One region of the Exiguobacterium sp. s70 genome, then DNA from elsewhere that is predicted to be linked to it. Evidence: riboswitches for the same ligand, from Rfam matches in the RefSeq annotation. Region 1 holds a riboswitch; the other holds the start of a gene.

Region 1 (4,826 bases):
AATATCGTCAATCAAGTCGGCGAGTTCCTCGGCGTGCTCCGGCAAATCGTTCACTTTCGATAAGAGAATATATTCGAACGTGATGCGTTTGTTCGTCTTCTCGACGTAATAACGGATGGCCGGCATGAGCTTGTCGAGCGGGAACGCCCGGTTGATTTTCATGATTTGCGTCCGCAACGCATCGTTCGGGGCGTGGAGTGACAGCGCCAAATTGATGCGAAGATCGAGGTCCGCGAATTTGTAAATCTTGTCGGCGAGACCGCTCGTCGACACGTTGATTTTACGCGGTGCGATGGCGAGTCCGCGTTCGTCTTTGACGACACGGAGGAAATCGACCAAGTTATCGAAGTTATCGAACGGTTCCCCGATTCCCATGACGACGATATGACTGACGCGGGCACCTTCCCCGACCTCGTCCAAATAATGTTGCACGGTCATGATCTGTTCGACGACTTCGCCGGCCGTCAAATCGCGCGTCTTCTTCAAGAGACCGCTCGCACAGAAGCTACAGCCGATGTTGCAGCCGACTTGCGTCGTCACACAGACCGAACGTCCGTATTTGTGACGCATGAGCACCGTCTCGATATAGTGTCCATCATGCAATTTAAGTAAAAATTTGACCGTACCGTCGCCCGCTTCTTGTTTGACGAACAGGTCTTGCGTCGAGATGACGTATTCGGCGGCGAGCGCCTCACGTACCTCGGCCCGTACCGAGATCTCCTCGATGTGTTTGACTCGGTCGATATAGAGCGAGTCCCAGATTTGTCTAGCGTGGAAGGCGCTGTATCCCCAAGAGACGCACGCTTCCGTCAGCTGATCAAATGTCAGCCCGTATATAGATGGTTTCATTGCTATCTGTCCTTTCTTCAATCCGCATACGTACCATTGTAGCGGACGTGGACGACCGGTGCAACGTTCTTATAACGGTGGGACGGGACGTGTCACGTGACGCTCGAACGCATAGGCGAGACGAATCAAGTCGCGTTCGGCATAGCTCGTCCCGGTGAACGATAGACCGAACGGGGCCCCGCTCGCCTTCAAGCGATACGGGATCGTGACGGTCGGATGGCCGGCTTTCGCCGCCATGTCATAATTGTGGTCATGCGGCAAGACGAGCGCATGAAGTTCCTGCTCGGCCAACAATCGGTCGATGCCGTCCGTCTTGGCGTGATAGACGTCGTCGAGGCGGCGCATCAAATAGGCGTCCTCAATCAAGCGACCCGATTGTTCGTTCGCTTTCTCGAACGTCTTCTGTCCGTGCGGAATCGTCTCCGGATGACTGTTGTTCCAGTTAATCAAATCCGACAACGTCTCATACGGGAGCTTCGTCGAGGCGAGATACGCCTCGATTCCGAGCTTGAACTCATGATACAGGATATCCCCTTGGTCGAGCCCTGCTTTCGACGGCAGTTCGACGGTGACGACCTCGATGCCGCTCTGTTTCAGCAATGCGATCGCTTCGTCGTAGAGCACCTGCTCTTCTTCAGACAAATCGGTCTTGACGACGCCGACACGCATCCCGACTGCTTGCCGCTCATCAAGACAAGTCCGGTAAGGCGGACCGGCCGGAAGATGCGTCGTTGCTGGGTCAGCGGGATCTTCCCCGACCATCGTCTCAAGGGCGAGCACCGCATCCCGGAGTGTCCGTGCCATAGGGCCGGCCGTGTCCTGCGACCGGGAGATCGGAATGATGCCGCTGCGGCTAATCAACCCGACGGTCGGTTTGATGCCAACGATTCCGTTATGGACGCTCGGGTGAATAATCGAGCCGCTCGTCTCGCTGCCGACGGCAAGCAACGTCAAGTTGGCCGCGACCGCTGACGCCGAACCTGAACTCGACCCTCCGACATCGAGCTTGTCCCCATATGGATTGAGCGTCTGGCCACCGACCCCACTCCAGCCGTTCGGCATGCCCTCGGTCAAAAAGTTGGCCCATTCGGACAAGTTCGCTTTCCCGAGGATGATGGCCCCGCTCGCGCGCAAGCTTTGGACGAGATGGGCGTCCCGGCCGGCGAAGTGATGCGCGAGGGCGACGGCCCCGGCCGTCGTCTTCATCAATCCCGCCGTCTCAACATTGTCTTTGATCAGCACCGGGATGCCGAGCAACGGTAATCGCTCACCTCGTTGATAGGCGCGATCCGCCGCCTCGGCCTCGAACAAGGCGTCCGGGTTCACTTGAATGACCGCTCTCAGCTTATCGTTCAACTGGGCGATTCGAGTCAAATAATAGGCCGTCACGTCACGCGCCGTGAACGTTCCTTCTTTATATCCGCGATGGGCGGTCTCGATATCGAGTTCGAAACATGTGTTTGGTTCAGTCATATAGATTCCTCCTTTGGTCACTCGATGGTATTCGCTATCGCCACATGATTTCCTGTTTTCGTTCGCCAACGAATATGTAACTTGGTACACTGAAAGAAAAGGGAGGTTACTATGAACCGTTCGTACGTACTCGTCTTATTGTCCGTCTTTGCCTTGTTCTTCTTACAGCTATATGCCGGGGACGCTCCGTATACGCTACCGCTCTCCATCGTCCTCGTCATCTTGATTCTCGGCACCACCTTGGTCCAACTTCGACGCAAACCAAACCGTTGACGCCGCTTCAAATCTGATGGTATGATGCTCTCACCAACTACATATCGATATCTCGAGTGAACGAGAGACCTGGCTCTATGACTTCACAGCAACCTGCTTCGGCAAGGTGCTACTTCCAGCAAGGCAGTTTGCCTTGGCCGATATGACAGAGCGCTCATGTCGATGACATGAGCGCTTTTTTTTGGAAATTGATCGAGGGGGAATTACTAATGGAAAAAGCAACATTCGCAGGCGGCTGTTTTTGGTGCATGGTGACGCCGTTCGAGGAACAACCTGGCATCGAGTCAATCGTATCCGGTTATACGGGAGGTCACGTCGATGACCCGACGTATGAACAAGTGAAAACAGGGACGACGGGACACTATGAGGTCGTCGAGATCACGTTCGACCCGACGCTATTCGCTTATGAACGACTGCTCGAACTATATTGGATTCAAACCGACCCGACCGATGACGGCGGCCAGTTCCAAGACCGCGGCAGCCAATATGCGCCGGCCATCTTCTATCATACGGAAGACCAACGCGTGAAAGCAGAACAGAGTCGCGACGCGCTCGCGGCGAGCGGACGCTTCAAACAGCCGATTGTCACGAAGATTCTACCGGCCGACACGTTCTATCCGGCCGAGGAATATCATCAAGACTTCCATAAAAAAAATCCGGCCCACTATAAAGAGGACCGGAAGAAATCTGGGCGCGACGCATTCATCGAGCAAGCCTGGTAAACAAAAGACGGGTCGTCTGACCCGTCTTTTTAGCTCTTGGCAATCCCGAGCATGAATCCGGCCACGACGATGAGCCCGATTCCCATAAAGACGAAGACCCGTTCTTTCGTCGTCTTCTCTTCTTTCAATAGATAAATCCCGCCGAGCGTCGCCACGACGACGTTCAATTGGGACAAGGCGAACGACGTCGCGATGCCGACCTCACCGCTTGACACGAACAGCCCGAAGTTCCCGATCCCCCAAGCGAGACCGGCCAAAATGTTTTTGAACGTCTTCGGGTCGAACTTCTTCACATCTTTCTCACGCAGGCTGAACAATAGCGCCGCGATGAACATCCCGACCGATTGCGGCAAGATGGCCGTGATGCCGTCGACCTCGAAATAGTTCGTCAGGACGGCATACGTCACATAACCGATACTCGACACGAGCAGGACGAGCAAACCTTTCTTCAAGGCGCCGCTGCTATCGCCATCTTTTTGTTGTTGGTATGACGTCAGTGCCGCCCCGATGATAATCAACACGAGCGCAGAAAAGCCGAGCCACAACTCGGTCGTCGTCTTCCAATCTCCGAGCACGATGACCCCGAACAACGACGTCCCGACGAGTTGCATCCCAGTGCTGATCGGCATCGCTTTCGATACACTTAAAATTTGAAACGACTGGAACTGTAAATATTGCCCGAGTGCCCAGAACACACCAGAGATGAAGCCGGTCACGATTGCGAGCGTCGTGAACTCCGGATTGAAGACGAGTGCGATGATGACCGCCATCACCATCGCCCCAATCGTCGTCCCGATTAACTGTTGAATCGGCTTGCCGCCGACTTTCGAGACGATGAGTGGGATACTCCCCCACATCAAGGCAGGTAAGAGTGCGAGTAAAATCATTTCCATAGATAACACCTGCTTTCGTAGAATAACATTACCCATGATTTTCCCACGTTTACGCTCGATTAAACTTTGTTCAAAAAAATTTAAAAATACCCATTGCCAAATGTTTTACTAGGATGATATAATAATTTTCGAACGGGGCATTAGCTCAGCTGGGAGAGCGCCACGCTGGCAGCGTGGAGGTCAGCGGTTCGAGCCCGCTATGCTCCATTATGGAAGTCACCACTCATTTGAGGGGTGACTTTTTTGCGTCTCCGCCCGGTTTAAGTCACCTGGTAGCGGGTAATGATTGTAAGACATCATTATTCTAAGGGGGACTTACTATGGATCGTGCCTCTGTCGAAGAGACCATTTTAGCCGTCATCGACTGTATGCGGGCAAGCAATCACTGTTTCTCAAAATGTTTACAAGAAGAGGATTTATTGATGGTCGCCGAGTGTATCCGGCTGACGAAAGAATGTTCGGAAGTGTGTGCGCTCGCCTTGAACGCGCTCGAGACCGATTCGGCTTTCACCAAACCGATTGCTGCACTCTGCGCCCAGGTGTGCGACACGTGCGCCGTCGAATGTGGCCGCCATTTGCATGACCATTGCCAACGTTGTTCCGAAGCGTGTCTCCG
Region 2 (4,826 bases), on a different contig from region 1:
TTATTCAAAAGAGCACGAATGGGTGGAAGTGAACGGAAGCGTCGCCCGCATCGGGATCACGGATTTCGCACAAAGCGAACTAGGGGATATCGTCTTTGTCGAACTTCCTGAAGTCGGTGGCACGATCTTACTCGATGAGCCATTCGGTTCGGTTGAATCGGTCAAGACCGTATCAGAGCTTTACGCACCGATCTCTGGGAAAATCACAGCAGTGAACGAATCACTTGCCGATTCACCAGAACTCGTCAACGAAGCACCGTTCGAAGGCGCTTGGATGATCGAAGTCGAGTTGAACGACGCGTCAGACGTCGACAAGCTCATGTCAGCCGAAGAATACGAAGCGATGATTCAAGGCTAAACAAAACCCGGTTTCTCTTTACGAGAAGCCGGGTCTTTTTGATTAATCGAAGTCGAGACGGTAATGATCAGGCTCGATGAGCGACGTCCGGTTGAACAAACGATAGAACAGAATCCCGAGTGCGATTGGGATGAGCCCGAACAAGACGACGACAAGCATGACGTTCCAGAGCGCGAATCCTCCCGGCATCAAATGCAAGGCGTTGACCGGACCGATTAGACCCGAGACGCCGAATCCGGCACTGATTGGCGTGCCTTCAATCCGAAGGATACCTGCGAGCGCTCCGAGAATGGCCGCATTGGCGAGCACGGGCAACATCATGATCGGACGACGGACGAAGTTCGCCATTTGAATCTTCGGTGAGCCGAGGAAGTGGGCGATCGACGTTCCGGTCGCGTTCATCTGCCAGCCAGCGATGGCGAGACCGAAGCCGGCAGCGACGACGCCAAGGTTGGCGGCCCCGGCAGCGACACCAGACAGGCTGATGGCTGTGGCAATTCCGACCGTCGAGATTGGCGATACGATGATGAGCGAGAACGCCATCGCGATTAACATGCCCATCACGATCGGTTGCAGTTCAGTCATCGTCATGATGATCGTTCCGACGTACGTCGTAATCTGTGAGATGTAAGTGAGTAGGAACGCGCCGATGCCTCCCGCGACGACGATGACCGTCATCGGCAAGACGAGCACCGTGTATGTCTTCAAGCGTGGCGACAACTGCATGACGAGGAACGTCGCGAGAGCGGCCGTCACACCAGCCGTGATGACGTCACCGATTCCGGCCATGAGGAACGCGCCTTCCTCGATGCGAATGGCGCCACTTCCGACCTGGGTCGCGATGCCGATCGTCCCGGCCTCGAGCGCCGATCGTCCGAACTGCATGGCGACGGCGACACCGATGATGACGGGTAAGAGGCGCATCGCAATCGTCGTCGCATCTAAGATGAACTGCAAGGACGGAAAATACGGCAAGATGGCTTTCGTTAATTCACCGAGCAAAGCGCTCGGGATGAGGGCAATGAGAATGGCAAGACTGAGGCCGTTCAAGACGTTCATTAAAAATTGTTTTCCGGTAAGCTTCTCTTCCGTCATTGGGGATTCACCTGTCCTTTTCTACTGGTTTGCTGTTATGTACAAAAGCGATAAAGTTAATGACCATACTATGCCTCTTTCTGCCGAGCGTCAACAAGAAATGTTGAAATGTTCAGAATTTTCCATTTGAGCACAACTTTTGAACCGACTGGTCCGGATTCATATACTTAGAAGAGAGGTGAGCAAAATGATGACAGACGGATTCTTATATATATACGCCCCAATGTGTGGTACATGCGCCGTGGCCGAGCGGATGCTCTCGGTCGTCGAGGCGGTCGATCCAGAATTGAAGATTGAAAAACGCGATGCCAACTTTATCCCGAACGAGCTCGAGGCATATCAGGTTATGAGTGTTCCGGCGCTATTGAAGCTAGAGAATGGCCAAGTTCGCGATCGTTTGTACGCGTTTCAAAACGTCCAGCACGTCCTATCTTTCGTTAAATGAGATAGGATGATTAGAATAATCTGAAAATTTTAAATAATCAGTTGACACAGAAAGTTCACGAATGATATATTCATTACAACATCTTACTTGAACACAACATAGGACGAGATTTTCCCGTCATCAAGACGTTTTCGAACAACCGCTGCATGAGCTTACGCGATTTCAGGTGGACCTTCCCTTCGATTGTCCCCCAAAAAAATCAAGCGTCGGGGCACCGGTCGCGTAATTGCATGGTCCGTTCGAAGACCGAGTGATGGTTGGGTAAAAATCCCCCATATAAGGATGAATGCTCTGATCGGGCAAAAGAGGTTCATCTATGGGTTGTCCTTCAGTGACTCAAGGTGCTACGTTCTGTGTCATCCTCGGATGGCACCTTTTTTTATTTTGCTGAAAAAAATAGTTTGACATGAAAATAATGTGTCGCTATGATAAAGCTAATCAAATACGCAACCACTCTTATCAAGAGAGGCTGAGGGACTGGCCCTATGACGCCCAGCAACCGCGGAGCAATCCGAAATGGTGCTAATTCCAGCAAGGTGTATACCTTGGAAGATGAGAGCAATCGTTGTCCGTACGATAAAGTACGCACGTTTGCTCAAACGTGCGTACTTTTTTTGTTGTCAGGAGGGAAATGGATTGATTCAATTACGCAATGTGGCCAAATGGTTCGACACGAAAAACGGTCGGGTCCAGGCGGTCGATGATGTGTCGCTTACTATCGAAAGCGGCGAAATTTTTGGAATAATCGGATATTCAGGGGCGGGGAAGTCGACGCTCATCCGCTTGCTCAACCGACTCGAGGCACCGTCAAGCGGTGAAATCGTGGTCGCCGGCAGCGAGCTGACGAAGCTCACGCCGAAGGAACTGCGCGGGGTACGTAAAAACGTCTCGATGGTGTTCCAACACTTCAACTTGTTATGGTCGCGCACAGTCGCTGAGAACATCAGCTTCCCGCTCGAGCTCATCGGGGTACCGGCGAGCGAGCGCAAACGCCGCGTCCAAGAACTCGTCGAACTCGTCGGCCTCGCCGGACGAGAAGATAGCTATCCGTCACAACTATCGGGCGGCCAAAAGCAGCGAGTCGGGATAGCCCGTGCGCTCGCTACGAATCCAGAAGTGCTCCTCTGCGATGAAGCGACGAGCGCACTCGACCCGAAGACGACCGATTCGATTCTCGAACTGCTCGTCAGCATCAACAAGAAACTCGGTTTGACAATCGTCCTCATCACCCATGAGATGCACGTCATCCAGAAGATTTGTCACCGTGTCGCCGTCATGGAGGCCGGAAAGGTCGTTGAGACCGGACAAGTCGCCGACGTGTTCCAACATCCGGAACAGCCGATCACGAAAGAGTTCGTCAAGCAGATCGGCGCGGTCGAAGACATGTCGCTCACATTCGAACATTTGAAAGCTCGTTATCCGAGCGGTCAAATCGTCAAGCTCAAATTCTTGAACGAGACGGCCGAACAACCGATTCTGTCGGAAGTGTTGAAGCAGCATGACATCGGCTTCAACATCATCGGCGGGAACGTGACGCAGTCACAAGTCGGTGCCCTCGGGACATTATTCATCCAATTGATCGGAGAGCCGGCTGAAGTCGAGCGGGCCATCGCCTCAATCCGATCACAGGCAGTGGAAGTGGAGGTAGAAAGCGATGTTTCCTAATGTAGATTGGCAAGTCATGTTAGAACAGACGTGGGAGACGCTCTATATGACGCTCGTCGCCGGAGCCGCGACGTTCGTCATCGGTCTCGCCCTCGGGATGCTCCTATATGTCACAAACGAGCCGCTCATGATGAAGAACCGTCCGATTTACACGGTCATCAGCGCGGTCGTCAACATCTTCCGGTCGATCCCGTTCATCATTTTGATTATCTTGCTCATCCCGCTCACGTTACTCGTCGTCGGGACGATGCTCGGGTCAACGGCAGCACTGCCGGCACTTATCATCGGTGCGGCCCCGTTCTATGCGCGGATGGTCGAGCTCGCGCTTCGCGAAGTCGACCGCGGCGTCATCGAGGCGGCTGAGTCGATGGGTGCGACAAAATGGCAGATCGTCTATAAAGTATTGTTCCCAGAAGCATTGCCGGCCATCGTGTCAGGCATCACGGTCACAATCGTCGCGATCGTCGGTTACACGGCGATGGCAGGGGTCGTCGGGGGCGGTGGACTCGGGAACTTGGCGTTCCTCGAAGGATTCCAGCGTTCACAAAGTGACGTCACGTTCGTCGCGACCGTCTTAATCTTGGTCATCGTCTTCGTCATTCAGTTCATCGGCGATCGACTCGTATCTGTAATTGATAAGCGTTCTGCTTAATCTAAATAGAAAATTTGGAGGGGTTTTATAATGAAATCATGGAAAACAGTACTCGGTTTAACGGCAGCTTCAGCACTTACGATTCTCGCGGCTTGTGGCGGTGGGGATTCAGAATCAGGTTCAGGCGATGACAAGACACTCGTCGTCGGCGCATCAAACGTCCCGCACGCTGAGATTTTAGAGCACGTCCAAGACGAATACGAAGAGAAGGGCTATACGCTCGAAATCAAGAAGTTCCAAGACTACGTCCTCCCGAACAAGACGCTCGCAGACGGGGAGTTGGACGCGAACTACTTCCAACACGAGCCGTACCTCGAGTCGCAAATGGCTGAAAACAAAGACTACAAATTCGCTTCAGCCGGCGGCGTTCACATCGAGCCGATCGGTGTGTACTCGAAAGACTACGCGTCACTCGATGAGCTCCCAGAAGGCGCGGAAATCATCATGAGTTCGTCGGTCGCTGACCACGGACGTATCCTCACGATGCTTCAATCTGAAGGGTTGCTCACACTCGCAGACGGCAAGACAACGGACGCGACGGTTTCAGACATCGTCGACAACCCGAAAAACTTGGAGTTCAAGACGGACGTCGAAGCGGCACTTCTCCCGCA

Evidence for each region. A riboswitch is a leader RNA that binds a small molecule or an ion and turns the genes downstream of it on or off. The one in region 1 is predicted to bind S-adenosylmethionine.
Region 2: linked by a shared signal. The riboswitch ahead of KNP84_RS01755 (methionine ABC transporter ATP-binding protein) and the one ahead of msrA (peptide-methionine (S)-S-oxide reductase MsrA) in region 1 are both predicted to bind S-adenosylmethionine.

What each region holds. Positions count from the first base shown of each region.
Region 1 is NZ_JACSLV010000004.1:103,335-108,160, reverse strand. It holds gene rlmN (dual-specificity RNA methyltransferase RlmN) at 1-849, opposite strand, end outside; gene KNP84_RS10760 (amidase family protein) at 919-2,322, opposite strand; gene KNP84_RS10755 (hypothetical protein) at 2,434-2,595, shown strand; SAM riboswitch class I at 2,640-2,741, shown strand; gene msrA (peptide-methionine (S)-S-oxide reductase MsrA) at 2,805-3,317, shown strand; gene KNP84_RS10745 (GRP family sugar transporter) at 3,347-4,210, opposite strand; tRNA gene KNP84_RS10740 (tRNA-Ala) at 4,345-4,417, shown strand; gene KNP84_RS10735 (four-helix bundle copper-binding protein) at 4,531-4,826, shown strand, end outside.
Region 2 is NZ_JACSLV010000001.1:343,485-348,310, reverse strand. It holds gene gcvH (glycine cleavage system protein GcvH) at 1-358, shown strand, start outside; gene KNP84_RS01765 (PTS sugar transporter subunit IIC) at 401-1,453, opposite strand; gene KNP84_RS01760 (thioredoxin family protein) at 1,641-1,898, shown strand; SAM riboswitch class I at 2,352-2,457, shown strand; gene KNP84_RS01755 (methionine ABC transporter ATP-binding protein) at 2,535-3,563, shown strand; gene KNP84_RS01750 (methionine ABC transporter permease) at 3,553-4,215, shown strand; gene KNP84_RS01745 (MetQ/NlpA family ABC transporter substrate-binding protein) at 4,246-4,826, shown strand, end outside.